DNA from 2 places in the Micromonospora sp. NPDC048986 genome. Region 1 is predicted to be linked to the other one. Evidence: riboswitches for the same ligand, from Rfam matches in the RefSeq annotation. Region 1 holds a riboswitch; the other holds the start of a gene.

Region 1 (5,930 bases):
CCGCAGCCCGTGCGGAACGTCGGCGTCGTCCCGGCTGGAGGTGGAGCTGTGCAGATCCACCGGAGGTTCCGCGCCGTAGACAGTGGCGCTCGCCGGCGCGGTCGGCCCCGGCACAGCCGGCGACGCCACCCGGGCCGCCTCCGACGTGTCGTTCAACGCATCACTGGAAACGCCCTCGTCGGCGCGCGCCGACTCATGTCGTGACTGGTAGGCGCGGCGAAGCCGCCCGCGTACCCGCTCGAAGCGGCTCAAGCGCACCTCCTGGCAGAAAACCCGGCCCGCCGACGGCGACAGGTCGGACAGCATACGTCCGTTCCCGACACCGTAGGGCGGTTCCGCCACACAATGCCCCGACCACCTCCGGCGTAACCACCGGCCGGGCACCATCGGCCACACGGTAGCGTCTGCGACGTGACCGCCGACAACGATCTCGACGCCGGCCTGCCGATCCGCCTGCTGCACGACCGCGTGCTGGTGCGGATGGAGGGCAGCGAGGGCGAACGCCGCTCCACCGCTGGCATCGTCATCCCGGCGACCGCCGCCGTCGGCAAGCGCCTCGCCTGGGCCACGGCGGTAGGCGTGGGGCCGAACGTCCGCGCCATCGTCTCCGGCGACCGGGTGCTCTTCGACCCGGACGAGCGCTCCGAGGTCGAGTTGCACGGCCGCGGTTACGTGCTGCTGCGGGAGCGGGACGTACACGCCGTGGCCGCCGAGCGGATCGAGAACGACTCGACCGGCCTCTACCTCTGACGCACCTCCCCCGGCCACCAGGCCCCGTCGCGCACCGTTTGCCCAGCCGCACGACGGGAAGCCATCCGGCGACCGTGGCCCTGGGGAGGGACGATGCCGGTATTCGTGAAGAAGCTGTTGACCTGGGGCAGTGTCGCGTTCCTGATCTACTTCATGGCCTTTCGGCCGGACGGCGCCGCGCAGATGTTCCGGGCGATCGGGGCCGCGCTGATCGCGATGTTCCAGGGCCTCGGTGACTTCCTCACCTCGCTGATGACCTGAGCCGCACTCCTGGTCAGCCGGCTCTCACTGGTGCGTCGGCGGCCAGGGCGACGCCGGGCGCAGGGCGGGCCAGCCGGGCGGGGTGTACCCCACCGGAGCCGGGGCGGGAGCCAGCACCACCGGGATCGGCACCACCGGCTCGTCCGGCGCATCCACCGCGCGCCGCGTGCCGTCCGGGAAGCGCAGGTGGTAGCGGCTGCCGTCCCAGACCCCCGCCGGGGCCTGCGGGTCCCGACCCACGAAGAACGACCGGTACTGGGTGATCGCCTCCAGCAGCTCCCGCTCCTCGCGGACGGTTCGCTCCTGGTCTGCGGGTTTGCGGTCCAGGCCGCGCAGCGCCCCGTCGCGCAGCAGGGCCAGCCGGGTCGCGGCGGACTGGTAACCCCGCATCGACCGCACCCCGGCGTCGCCGGCCACCCGCCGCGCCCAACTGCGGGCGGCGTGCCGTCGGCCGAGACTGCTCAGGGCCGCCACCTCGGGTGGGCTGAGCCAGCCGGCGCGTACATAGTCGGGCAGGACCCGCTCGGTGAGCCGCCCCTCCCAGGCGCGCAGCCACAGCGCCAGCCCCACGGTGCCGAAGAAGACCGGCACCATGAGGCCCAGGAAGCCGTACAGCATGATCATGGCTTCGCCGGTGGCCTGGGTCAGCGTGGGCAGCAGGTTCCACGTGCCGTGCAGCATCATCGCCAGCAGCAGGCCGGCGATCGGGGCGAGCACCCGGATGCGCCGGTCGGCCGTCCGGGAGGCGATACCCAACCCCACACCGGTCATCGAGGTGAAAAGGGGATGGGCGAACCCGAACAGCAGGATCCGCAGAATGAAGATCGCGATGACCTGCTGGATGCCGGTGGCCGGGCCGTACCGGTCGGCGCCGGCCGCGTACCCCAACCCGCCCAGGTAGAGGATGTTCTCCACCATCGCGAAACCGACCGCGGAGAGCCCGCAGTAGACCAGGCCGTCGGTGATCCCGGACCACTCGCGGCGACGGAACACCAGCAGCAGGATCGGCCCCAGCGCCTTGGTCAGCTCCTCGATGAACGGCGCCACCAGCACCCCGGTGAGCGCGGACGGCAGGCCCCAGTCGGCGAAGCGGTTGGCCGCGAAGTCGTTGACCGTGAGCGAGGCGGCGGTGGAGACGAACGCCCCCCAGGCGAAGCAGAAGATCAGATACTTCAACGGCTCCGGTTCGTAGCGGTCCAGCCAGAGGAAGCAGGCGACCAGCACCGGCACCGGCAGGATGGCGGCGAGCACCCCGATCAGCAGGGCCTGCACACCGAGCGACTGGCCGAGCGTGAAGACCATGAAGACCGCGCACGCCGCGATCAACAGCACCACCCCGGCCAGCGCCAGGAACCGCCGCCAGCCCAGTCGGCGCAGCGGCATCCGGGGCGTCTCACCCATGGGCGGGACGGCTGACGCAGGCGGGGCGGCGGGCGACTGCGGCAGCGGTGAACCGGGTGGGGTGTCGGCCATGCGGTCAGCGTAGCCATCCGCCGCCGGCTGGTTCGGTCGCATCGGTAGCAGCTATGCTGCCGGCAGGTCACGAGCGCCAGCGTCAAGCCCCGGCTTGCTGGCCGGCAACCCTCGTCGAGTTCGCGGTGGGGTGCCCCGGGTGATGACCGGGCCCAGCCCGATCGGTGTGCTGGGCAAGCGCGGACCCCGTCCCGATGTCGCACCCGGGGTCCCTGACCCCGGAGGTTCCGGCGTGTCCGTCACTCTCGTCCCCTCGCTGCCCAGCCTGCCCACCGTGCCGTCGGTGCCGTCCGCGCCGCTCGACGTCCTCGGCGTGTCCGGCGAGATCAACCTGGACTACGCGGCCAGTGCGCCGTGCGCGCGGGCCGCCGCCGACGCGGTGGCCGAGCTGCTGCCCTGGTACGCCAGCGTGCACCGTGGAGCGGGAGCGCTGTCGCGGCGTTGCACCCTCGCGTACGAGCAGGCAAGGCAGACGATCGGCGACTTCTTCGGCGCTCGCGCCGACGATCATGTGATCTTCACCCGCAACACCACCGACGCGCTCAACCTGCTGGCGCGGGCCGTGCCGGCCGGCACCACCGTTGTCACGTTCGCCTCCGAACACCATGCCAACCTGCTGCCCTGGCCGCGCGGGTCGGTGCGGCTGCCGGTGCCCAGCGACAGCGACGGGGCGGTACGCGATCTCGCCGCCGCCCTCACCGAGCTGCGCCGGGGCAGCAGCCCGGCGTTGCCGGTGCTGGTGGCGGTGACCGGTGCGAGCAACGTGACAGGTGAGCGGTGGCCGGTCGCCGAACTGGCCCGGGTGGCCCACCGGCACGGTGCCCGGATCGTGCTCGACGCCGCGCAGCTCGCCCCGCACGCCCCGGTCGACCTGCTCGCGCTCGACGTCGACTACCTGGCCGTGTCCGGCCACAAGCTGTACGCGCCGTTCGGCGCGGGCGTGCTGATCGGTCGGGCCGACTGGCTGGACGCCGCCCCGCCCTACCTGGCCGGTGGTGGGGCCACCAGCCACGTCGGGCCGGCCACCCACGACGTGACCTGGGCGACCGGCCCGGCCCGCCACGAGGGCGGCACCCCGAACCTGCTCGGAGCGGTCGCGCTGGCGGCGGTGTGCAGGGCCCTCGACGAGGCGGACCAGGGCGCGCTGGCCGCCCACGAGCAGGCCCTGCTGACCCGGCTACGGACCGGCCTCGCCGCCCTGCCACACGTCGTCGAGCTGCGCACCTTCGGCCCGGACGCGCCCCGGGTCGGCATCGTCTCGTTCGTGGTCGCCGGCCGGGACTCCACCGAGGTGGCCACCCGGCTGGCCGCCGAGCACCACATCGGCGTACGGGACGGGTTGTTCTGCGCCCACCCGCTGGCCCAGCGTCTGCTCGGCGAGGCGGCGGGTCGTACCGGCCGTCGGGACCTGCCGCCCACCGCGCTGCGTGCCAGCATCGGGCTGGGCAGCACCGCCGCTCAGGTGGACCGGTTGCTCGCGGCCCTGGCCGAGTTGGACTGAGGCCGCCCGGCGGTGGTCGCCGCTCAGCCGACCGGCGGGGCGGTGGGTGGCTTCGGTGTCTCGCCGGGCCCGGCGGGCTCACCGACCGGGCGCTCCTGCTCCCCGAAGGCGGTGCGGATCCACCGGTTCGCCTCCTCCTGCTCGATCCCGGAGGCGACCAGCAGATCGCTCGCTGTGGTGCGGATCTGGGCGATCACCACGCTGCCGGAGAAGCCCACGCCGTCGCCGTACGCCCGGCCGGCCTCGCTGACCGCCCGCAGCGACCGTTCCCGGGCCTTCTCCGGCTCCTCACCGGCGGCGAACTCGTGCTTGAGCAGCCGGACCGACTCGGCGAGGTGCCCGATCGCGTCCGGCATCGGATCGGGCACCGGTTCCTCGTCCTCGACCAACGTGACGGACCGGCGGATCAGCGTGCCGCTGTTGCGCATCGCCCGGTCGATCGGGTCGGCCGCCTCGGCGTAGTGGGTCAGTTCGTCGCGGCGGTGCCAGCGGGCCGGCGAGAGGGTGGCGGTCTCCTTCGCTCCCTCAATGGCCTCGCCCAACGTGGCCAACTCCTCCTTGTTGTTGCGCAGCCTCTCCAGTGCGCCCTGGATGGTGGCGCGGTCCCGGTTGCGCAGCCCGTCGGCTGTGGCGTCGAGCTGGGCGGCGAGCAGGTCCAGGGCGGGGCGGGCGGCCCGGTTGATTACTCGAAGCGGGTTCAGTGGCAGCAACACAGCCGTGACCAGCAGCGCGATCCCACCGCCGAGGAACGCGTCGACGAAGCGGGGGATCTCCAGGTTCTGGGTCGACGGGCTCAGCGTCACGATCAGCACCGCCGTGGCCGCCGCCTGGATGACGATGGCCACGCTCGCACCGGCGAAGATGGTGAGCAGGATCGCCACCGTGACCACCAGGCCGAGCTGCCACGCCCCGGTGCCGAGCAGGTAGATCAGGAGGTCGCCGACGGCCACCCCGACCCCCACCCCGACGATCAGCTCGATGGTCCGGCGGAACCGCTGACCGACCGACGCGGCAAGGGTGCCGACCGCGGAGATCGGCGCGAAGACCGGTTGCGGGTTGCCGAGCACCTTGTGCGAGATCAGGTACGCGAGCCCGGCGGCCAGCCCGGCCTGCACGGCGAGTCCGCCGGCCATCCGTACCCGGTGCAGCCGATCGTGCAGGGTGGCCCGGCTGCGGTGGCGCAGCTGTTCGGTGGCCTCGGCGATCCGCGCGCCGTCGATGTCCACCAAACCGTCGCGCAGCGCGGTACGTCGCACCATCGGCTGTCGCTTGTCCCGGGCCACGGCCATGGGCGCGACTACCCGTGGTGGGCCCGCTGAACCCTCCCTTCGGGCGCGTCGAGGGAGGATGCGCCAGACTCGGGCGGTGGTTGATCTGTTGGACCGATGGCGGGCGGCGGCCCGGGGTGCCGGCGCGAGACCCGATCCGGATACCACCCGGGTCGGCGAGCAGGTGATCGTCCGGTGGCGGGAGCCGCACCGGCACTACCACACGCTGGCCCACCTGACGGCGGTGCTCGATGTGGTGGACCAGCACGCCGACCTGGCCACTCGGGCCGACGCGGTCCGGCTGGCGGCCTGGTTCCACGACGCGGTCTACGACCCCCGGGCCGCCGGCGACGCCAACGAACGGGACAGCGCCGCGCTCGCCGAGAACATGCTCACCGGGCTCGGGGTGCCGGCGCCCACCGTGTCCGAGGTGCGCCGGTTGGTGCTGCTCACCGCCGGGCACGCTGTGGCACCGGGCGACCGGGACGGGGTGCTGCTCTGCGATGCGGACCTGGCCGTGCTGGCCGCGCCGCCGGCCCGCTACGAGCGTTACGCGGCGGCGATCCGCCGGGAGTACGCCCATGTGCCGGAGCCGGCCTTCCGGGTTGGGCGGGCCGCCGTGTTGACCGGCCTGCTGTCGCTACCCGCGCTGTTCCGGTCGCCACGGCTGGCGAGCC
Region 2 (5,930 bases), on a different contig from region 1:
CGGTCCGGTTCGATCAGCCGGTTGATGGTGCGCAGCAGTGTGGACTTGCCAGACCCGGACGGCCCGATGACGCAGGCCGTCGCGCCCCGCGGCACCGAGAGGTCGACGCCGCGCAGCACCCGGTTCGGTCCGAAGGCGAGGTGCACGTCGCGTACGTCGAGGCTGACCGAGGTCGTCGTGGCGGTGGTCATCGCCGATCTCCTTGGGTCGCGGCGTACGACAGGATGTCGTCGTCCTCTTCGGTCGACACGGTGGCCGGCCGACCGTTGCGCAGCCGCCTGTCGATCCAGTTGACGACGTGCGTCAGCGGAACTGTCAACGCCAGGTAGCAGAGCCCTGCCAGCAGCAGTGCCGACTCGTTGCCGGTGGTGGCCGCGTAGTCCTGCCCGATCCGGAACAGCTCCCGCTGGCTGGCCACCAGGCCGAGGAAGTAGACCAGGCTGGAGTCCTTGATCAGCGCGATGAGCTGGTTCACCCAGGCCGGCAAGACCCGCCGGATGCCCTGCGGAATGATCACCAGCCGCATCGAGTCGGCCCAGGAGAAGCCGAGCGCCCGGGCACCTTCCAACTGGGCGGCCTCCACCGACTGGATGCCCGAGCGGAAGATCTCCCCGATGTACGCGGCGGCGATGAGCGACAGCGCCAGGATGCCCAACGGGTAGGGATCCGGCCCCCAGACCTGCATGCCCAGCGGGGCCAGCCCGACGCCGATCAGCAGGATCGTCGCCGCGGCCGGCAGCCCCCGGAACACGTCGGTGTAGACCCGTGCCGGCCAGCGCAACCAGCGGCTGCGGGAGATGCCCGCGACGGCCAGCAGCAGGCCCAGCACCGAGCCGAGCAGGGCGGCGGAGACCGCCAGGATCAGCGTGTTGGGCAACCCGACGGTCAGCATCTCGGGCAGCGCCTCGCGCATCGCGTCGGCGTCGAAGAAGGTCTCCCACAGGGTGCTCAACGGATCCATCGGTCGCTCCTCCTACCGCCCCGCTCGCTCGTCACCGGCTCAGGAAGCGGTCGACGCGGACGCCGACGGCCCCGTCGGCACAGCCGACACCGACGGCGTGGCCGACGCGGACGGGGCCTTCACCGTGCCGCTGCCCGGTGTGAAGTCCGCCGGGATCGGCCGACCCGGGTAGTACTGCGCCTGCAACCGGCTCCAGGTGCCATCGGCGATGACCTCGTCGAGGCTCTTGTTCAGCGCCTCGCGCAGCTTGTCGTTCCCCTTGGCCACCGCGTACGCGGTCGGTGCCGGGCTGAGCTGCTTGGCCGCCACGGTGATCTTGCCGTTGCTGTCGGCGGCCGACTTCTCGCCGATCTCCGCCGGCGCGATCCAGGCGTCGGCGGTGCCCGCCTTGAGCTGGTTGATCGCACCGTTGTAGTCCGGCACCCGCACCGGGTTGAGCTGCTTGCCGGTGGCGTAGTCGTCCTGGACGGTGCCCTGCACCACCACGACCCGCTTGCCGGTGAGCTGGTCGAAGCCGGTGATCGGCGAGCCGGCCGGGACGTCCAGGCCGAAGTAGCCGAAGTCGTAGCCGTTGCCGAAGTCGACTGTCTTCTTGCGGGCCTCGGTGATGGTGATGGAGGAGCTGCCCACGTCGAACTTGCGGTTGTTCACCTGGCTGAGCAGCGCGGAGAAGTCGGTGCCGACGAACTCGACGGTGAGGCCGAGCTTGCCGGCCACGGCGGTCAGCAGGTCGTTGTCGAAGCCGGTGAACCTGCCGTCCTTGAGGTACACGTTCGGCGGGGCGTCGGTAAGCGTTCCGGCGCGCAGCACACCCGCCTGGGCCAGGCGGTACGGGTTGGCGGTGGCGTCGGACGAGCTGTCGTCGCCGCAGGCGGTGAGGGTGGTGGCGGCCAGGATCGTGGCCGCGCCCAGGGCGGCGGCACGGGTCAGGGCAGGAAGGAATCGCACTGGTGTCTCCGAGTGTGGTGTCTGGGCGCGCACGTGCGCCACCGACGGCACGCCCGATGGGCGTACCGGTGGGAAAGGAGCTGGGGAAGGGGGTGCTAGAGCGCGGTGCCGCGACGACAGGCGGCGCTGCACATTCGCATCATGTCCACGTGCCGCCGCCGGATCAGTGCGGGCGAGGGTCGACCGGTGCGGGAGTCCGCGACGTCGGTCGGTGGGGTGGTGCGGAGGATGCGCATGGTTCTCCCGGGTCTGTGCTGACCTGGGTGCCAGGCCACGCTTGCACCGACGTCCTGCCGGTGCCTGGTCTTCACCCGGGGCACCCCACCGCGGAGGAGGGTTGCCGGCCAGCGAGCCGGGGCTTCGCGCTGGCGCTCATGACCTGCGCCGAGGCTAGCAGCACGAACGGGTGGATCGTCCAGTCGGTATGACCACGCTCACTGTGCGCGACGGCTGTCGACTCGCAGGTCAGCCGGCGTGCACGTGCGGTCGACGGTGCGGGTCGGGCTCCTGGCGGCGCAGGATCTCCCGGGTCACCGAGGCGATGGCGCCCTGTCCGAACGCCAGGTAGCGCAGGAAGTTGCGGGTTGGGCCGCCCTCGGACCACTCGAAGTAGATGTGGGGGCGGTGACGGCTGCGGTCACGGATCTCCAGCAGCAGGGCGGCGAGCGCGGTGGGCACCGACGAGCTGGCCAGGCTGAGCACCGGGAAGCGGCCGTCGACCACGCTGCCGCGGACCAGCAGCTCGGTCTCGAAGTCGGACGGGTCGGTGACAGTGACCTCGACGAAGATGACGTCGCTGTCGTCGGGAAAGTCGTTGTCCGCCATGGTCTGCGCCAGCTTCGCGTGGTACTCCACCTCGTCGCGCCGGTCGGGTTCGTGCGCGATGAGGCGGATCCGCCGTCCGGCGCGTTCGTCGATCATCCGGGCCGCGGCGTGGTCCAGCTCGACGTGGTCGACGCGCAGCTCGTAGGCCCGCATCAGCCGGGACAGCGCCGACACCAGGATGATCCCGCCGATGAAACAGCCCGCGATCTTGACGCCGCTCGGGCGCTCCACCACGTTCGCCAGCGTGGTGTAGACGAAAATCACCGCGATGACCCCGAACGCGATGGTGCGGCCGCGCTGACGCTGCCGGAGCGCCGCGAGCGTCACCGCCGTCGCGGCCGAGGTGATCAACACCAGGACCCCGGTGGCGTACGCGCCGCCCTGCGCGTCCACGCTGGCCTCGAAGATGATCGTGATCAGGAACGCCACGGCGGTGAAGACCAGCACCAGCGGCCGGACGGCTCGCGCCCAGGTGGGCGCCATGCCGTAACGGGGCAGGTAGCGCGGCACGAGGTTGAGCAGACCAGCCATCGCGGATGCCCCGGCGAACCAGAGAATTCCGATGGTGGACAGGTCGTAGACGGTGCCGAACACCTCGCCGAGGTGGGCGTGCGCCAGGTAGGCCAGCGCGCGCCCGTTCGCCGGCCCGCCCGGCTGGAAGGCCTCCGGCGGAATGAGCACTGTGGTCGTCACACTGCTGGTGATCAGGAAGACGCTCATGATCACCGCCGCGGTGGTGAGCAGCCGGCGGGCGCCACGGATCCGGCCCAGCGGTTGGGCCTCCGAGTCCTGCGGATCACCCCGTACGCTCGGCATGACCGCCACCCCGGTCTCGAAGCCGGACAGGCCCAACGCCAGCTTCGGAAAGACCAGCAGCGACAACCCGACCACCAGCCACGGATCACCGTGCCCGGTGGTCAGCGCGGTGGTCCAGTCACCTACCGCGCTCGGGTGCGTCACCACCCGCCACAGCGCGTCGGCCACCACCACGGCGTTCAGCGTCAGGTAGACCGCGACCAGCACGACGGCGATCCCGATGGCCTCGGCGAATCCCTTGAGGAACACCGCGCCCAGCAGCGACAGCAGCAGCAGCGTGACCAGCACCTCGTGACCCTTGAGCCCGCTCGGCCAGAACGGGTTCTCGTCGATGTGCGCCGTCGCGTCGGCGGCCGAGAGGGTGATGGTGATGATGAAGTCGGTGGCCGCGAAACCGAGCAGCACCAGCACCAGCAACTTGCCCGGCCAGTAGCTCAGCAGGCGTACCAGCATCGCGATGGAACCCTCACCGTGCGGGCTCTCCACCGCCACCCGCCGGTAGACCGGCAGCGCCCCCAGCAGAGTCACCAGCACCAGCACCACAGTCGCCACCGGTGAGAGCGCCCCGGCGGCCAGCGCCGCGATGCCCGGCTGGTAACCCAGCGTGGAGAAGTAGTCGACACCGGTCAGGCACATCACCTTCCACCACGGGTGGTGCCGGTGCTCCGGCGGGCGCCCGTGCGGCCCCGGGTGCTGCACGGCCTGGTCCGAGCCGGCGTCGAGCAGCCACCCCCGCAACCGGCCGGCGCGTCTGTCGACAGTCACCGGCGCGTCCCCCGTCATCCCAACCCCGGTCACCGTGAGTATCCGCCCGTCGGACCGGCCCCGTCCGCCGGTGTGCGGAACACAGCCGACGCCACTGCGGGTTTCAGGGCCCAGGACACTGGGGAAGCAGCGCCCCGGGCTGGATGGGACGGCACCCGGGGGAGGGGACAGGGCATGGTCGGCGGCCGTCGCTTCCGCCCGGGTGATGGCTTCGGACGCCAACTCGACGAGTACGAGACGACTGTCGGCGTGGCGCCGTCCGCGGAGTCACCCGGCGCGTCCCACGGCGGCCTGGTGGACAGCGCGGTCTACCTCCGGGGGCACCGGTTCGCCTCGCCGTCCGGCCTCGCCGAAACGTACCGCTGTCTGCAGGAGCAGGACGGCGCGATGGCCTGGATCGGGTTGTACCGGCCGGACATCGAGCAGATCACCTCGCTGGCGCGGGAGTTTCGGCTGCACGACCTGGCGGTCGAGGACGCGATCAACGCCCACCAGCGGCCCAAGCTGGAGCGGTACGGGCACACCCTGTTCGTGGTGCTGCGCGCCGCCCGCTACGACGACCTCCGGGAGGAGGTCGAGTTCTCCGAGCTGCACCTGTTCATCGGCCCGGGTTTCGTGGTCACCGTGCGACACGGAGAGGCGCCCGACCTGGCCGCGGTGCGGCGGCGGCTGGAGACCGAGGCGCAGATGCTCGCCCGCGGGCCGGAGGCGGTCCTCTACGCGATCCTCGACCAGGTCGTCGACGGGTACGCGCCGGTGGTGGCCGGGCTGGAGAACGACATCGACGAGATCGAGACCCAGGTGTTCGGTGGCGACCCGAACGCCAGCCGCCGCATCTACGGGCTCAGCCGCGAGGTCATCCAGTTCCAGCGGGCCGCCCGTCCACTGCTCAGCGTGCTCGACGCGCTGGCCGACGGCGCCGGCAGCGCCAGCGCCGACGAGGAACTGCGCCGCTACCTGCGTGACGTCACCGACCACCTGACCCAGGTGGTGGAGCGGGTGGACGGTTTCCGGCACCTGTTGCAGAACATCCTCACCGTCAACGCCACCCTCGTCTCGCAGCAGCAGAACGAGGAGATGCGCAGCCTCACCGCGGCCAGCTACAGCCAGAACGAGGAGCTGAAGAAGGTCTCCTCCTGGGCGGCGATCCTCTTCGCTCCCACGCTCATCGGCACCGTGTACGGCATGAACTTCGTCCACATGCCGGAGCTGAACTGGCGCTTCGGCTACCTCTTCGCGCTGCTGTTGATGCTGCTGGTCTGCGGCACCCTCTATGTGATCTTCAAGCGGCGCGGCTGGCTCTGAGCCGCGCGGCCGGGATCACTCGATGCCGCGCAGGATGTGCCGCTCGTCCTCGACGTCGTCGTCGCCGGCACCGATCCGGCCGAGCAGTACGGCGGCCGCCCAGATCGTCAGTGGCGTGGCCGCCCCGGTCATTCCGCCGCCGGTCCGGTCGTCCCGGGTCTGGCTCCGCTCCGTGCGCGGTGGCCTGCGCTGAGCCTGCATGGGCCCTGCCTCTCCTCGTCGAAGCCGCCGTGGGCGGCGCGGGGTGACCCCGCGCCACACCGGCCGGGCGGACCGCCTACGAGCAGCCCACCACCGGTACGACAGCCAC

The links. Region 1 has a riboswitch for S-adenosylmethionine ahead of AB0B94_RS17235 (aminotransferase class V-fold PLP-dependent enzyme). Riboswitches for the same ligand answer to the same signal wherever they lie in the genome.
Region 2: another riboswitch for S-adenosylmethionine. It lies ahead of AB0B94_RS22755 (ABC transporter substrate-binding protein); the one in region 1 lies ahead of AB0B94_RS17235 (aminotransferase class V-fold PLP-dependent enzyme).

What each region holds. Positions count from the first base shown of each region.
Region 1 covers NZ_JBEZFJ010000007.1:315,387-321,316, forward strand. Annotated here, with positions in the region: gene AB0B94_RS17215 (AI-2E family transporter) at 1-306, opposite strand, end outside; gene AB0B94_RS17220 (co-chaperone GroES) at 412-750, shown strand; gene AB0B94_RS17225 (hypothetical protein) at 844-1,011, shown strand; gene AB0B94_RS17230 (PrsW family intramembrane metalloprotease) at 1,036-2,526, opposite strand; SAM riboswitch class IV at 2,550-2,670, shown strand; gene AB0B94_RS17235 (aminotransferase class V-fold PLP-dependent enzyme) at 2,741-3,985, shown strand; gene AB0B94_RS17240 (FUSC family protein) at 4,009-5,244, opposite strand; gene AB0B94_RS17245 (metal-dependent phosphohydrolase) at 5,351-5,930, shown strand, end outside.
Region 2 covers NZ_JBEZFJ010000011.1:170,864-176,793, forward strand. Annotated here, with positions in the region: gene AB0B94_RS22745 (amino acid ABC transporter ATP-binding protein) at 1-191, opposite strand, end outside; gene AB0B94_RS22750 (amino acid ABC transporter permease) at 188-961, opposite strand; gene AB0B94_RS22755 (ABC transporter substrate-binding protein) at 1,001-1,909, opposite strand; SAM riboswitch class IV at 2,178-2,289, opposite strand; gene AB0B94_RS22760 (amino acid transporter) at 2,375-4,315, opposite strand; gene corA (magnesium/cobalt transporter CorA) at 4,490-5,620, shown strand; gene AB0B94_RS22770 (hypothetical protein) at 5,636-5,821, opposite strand.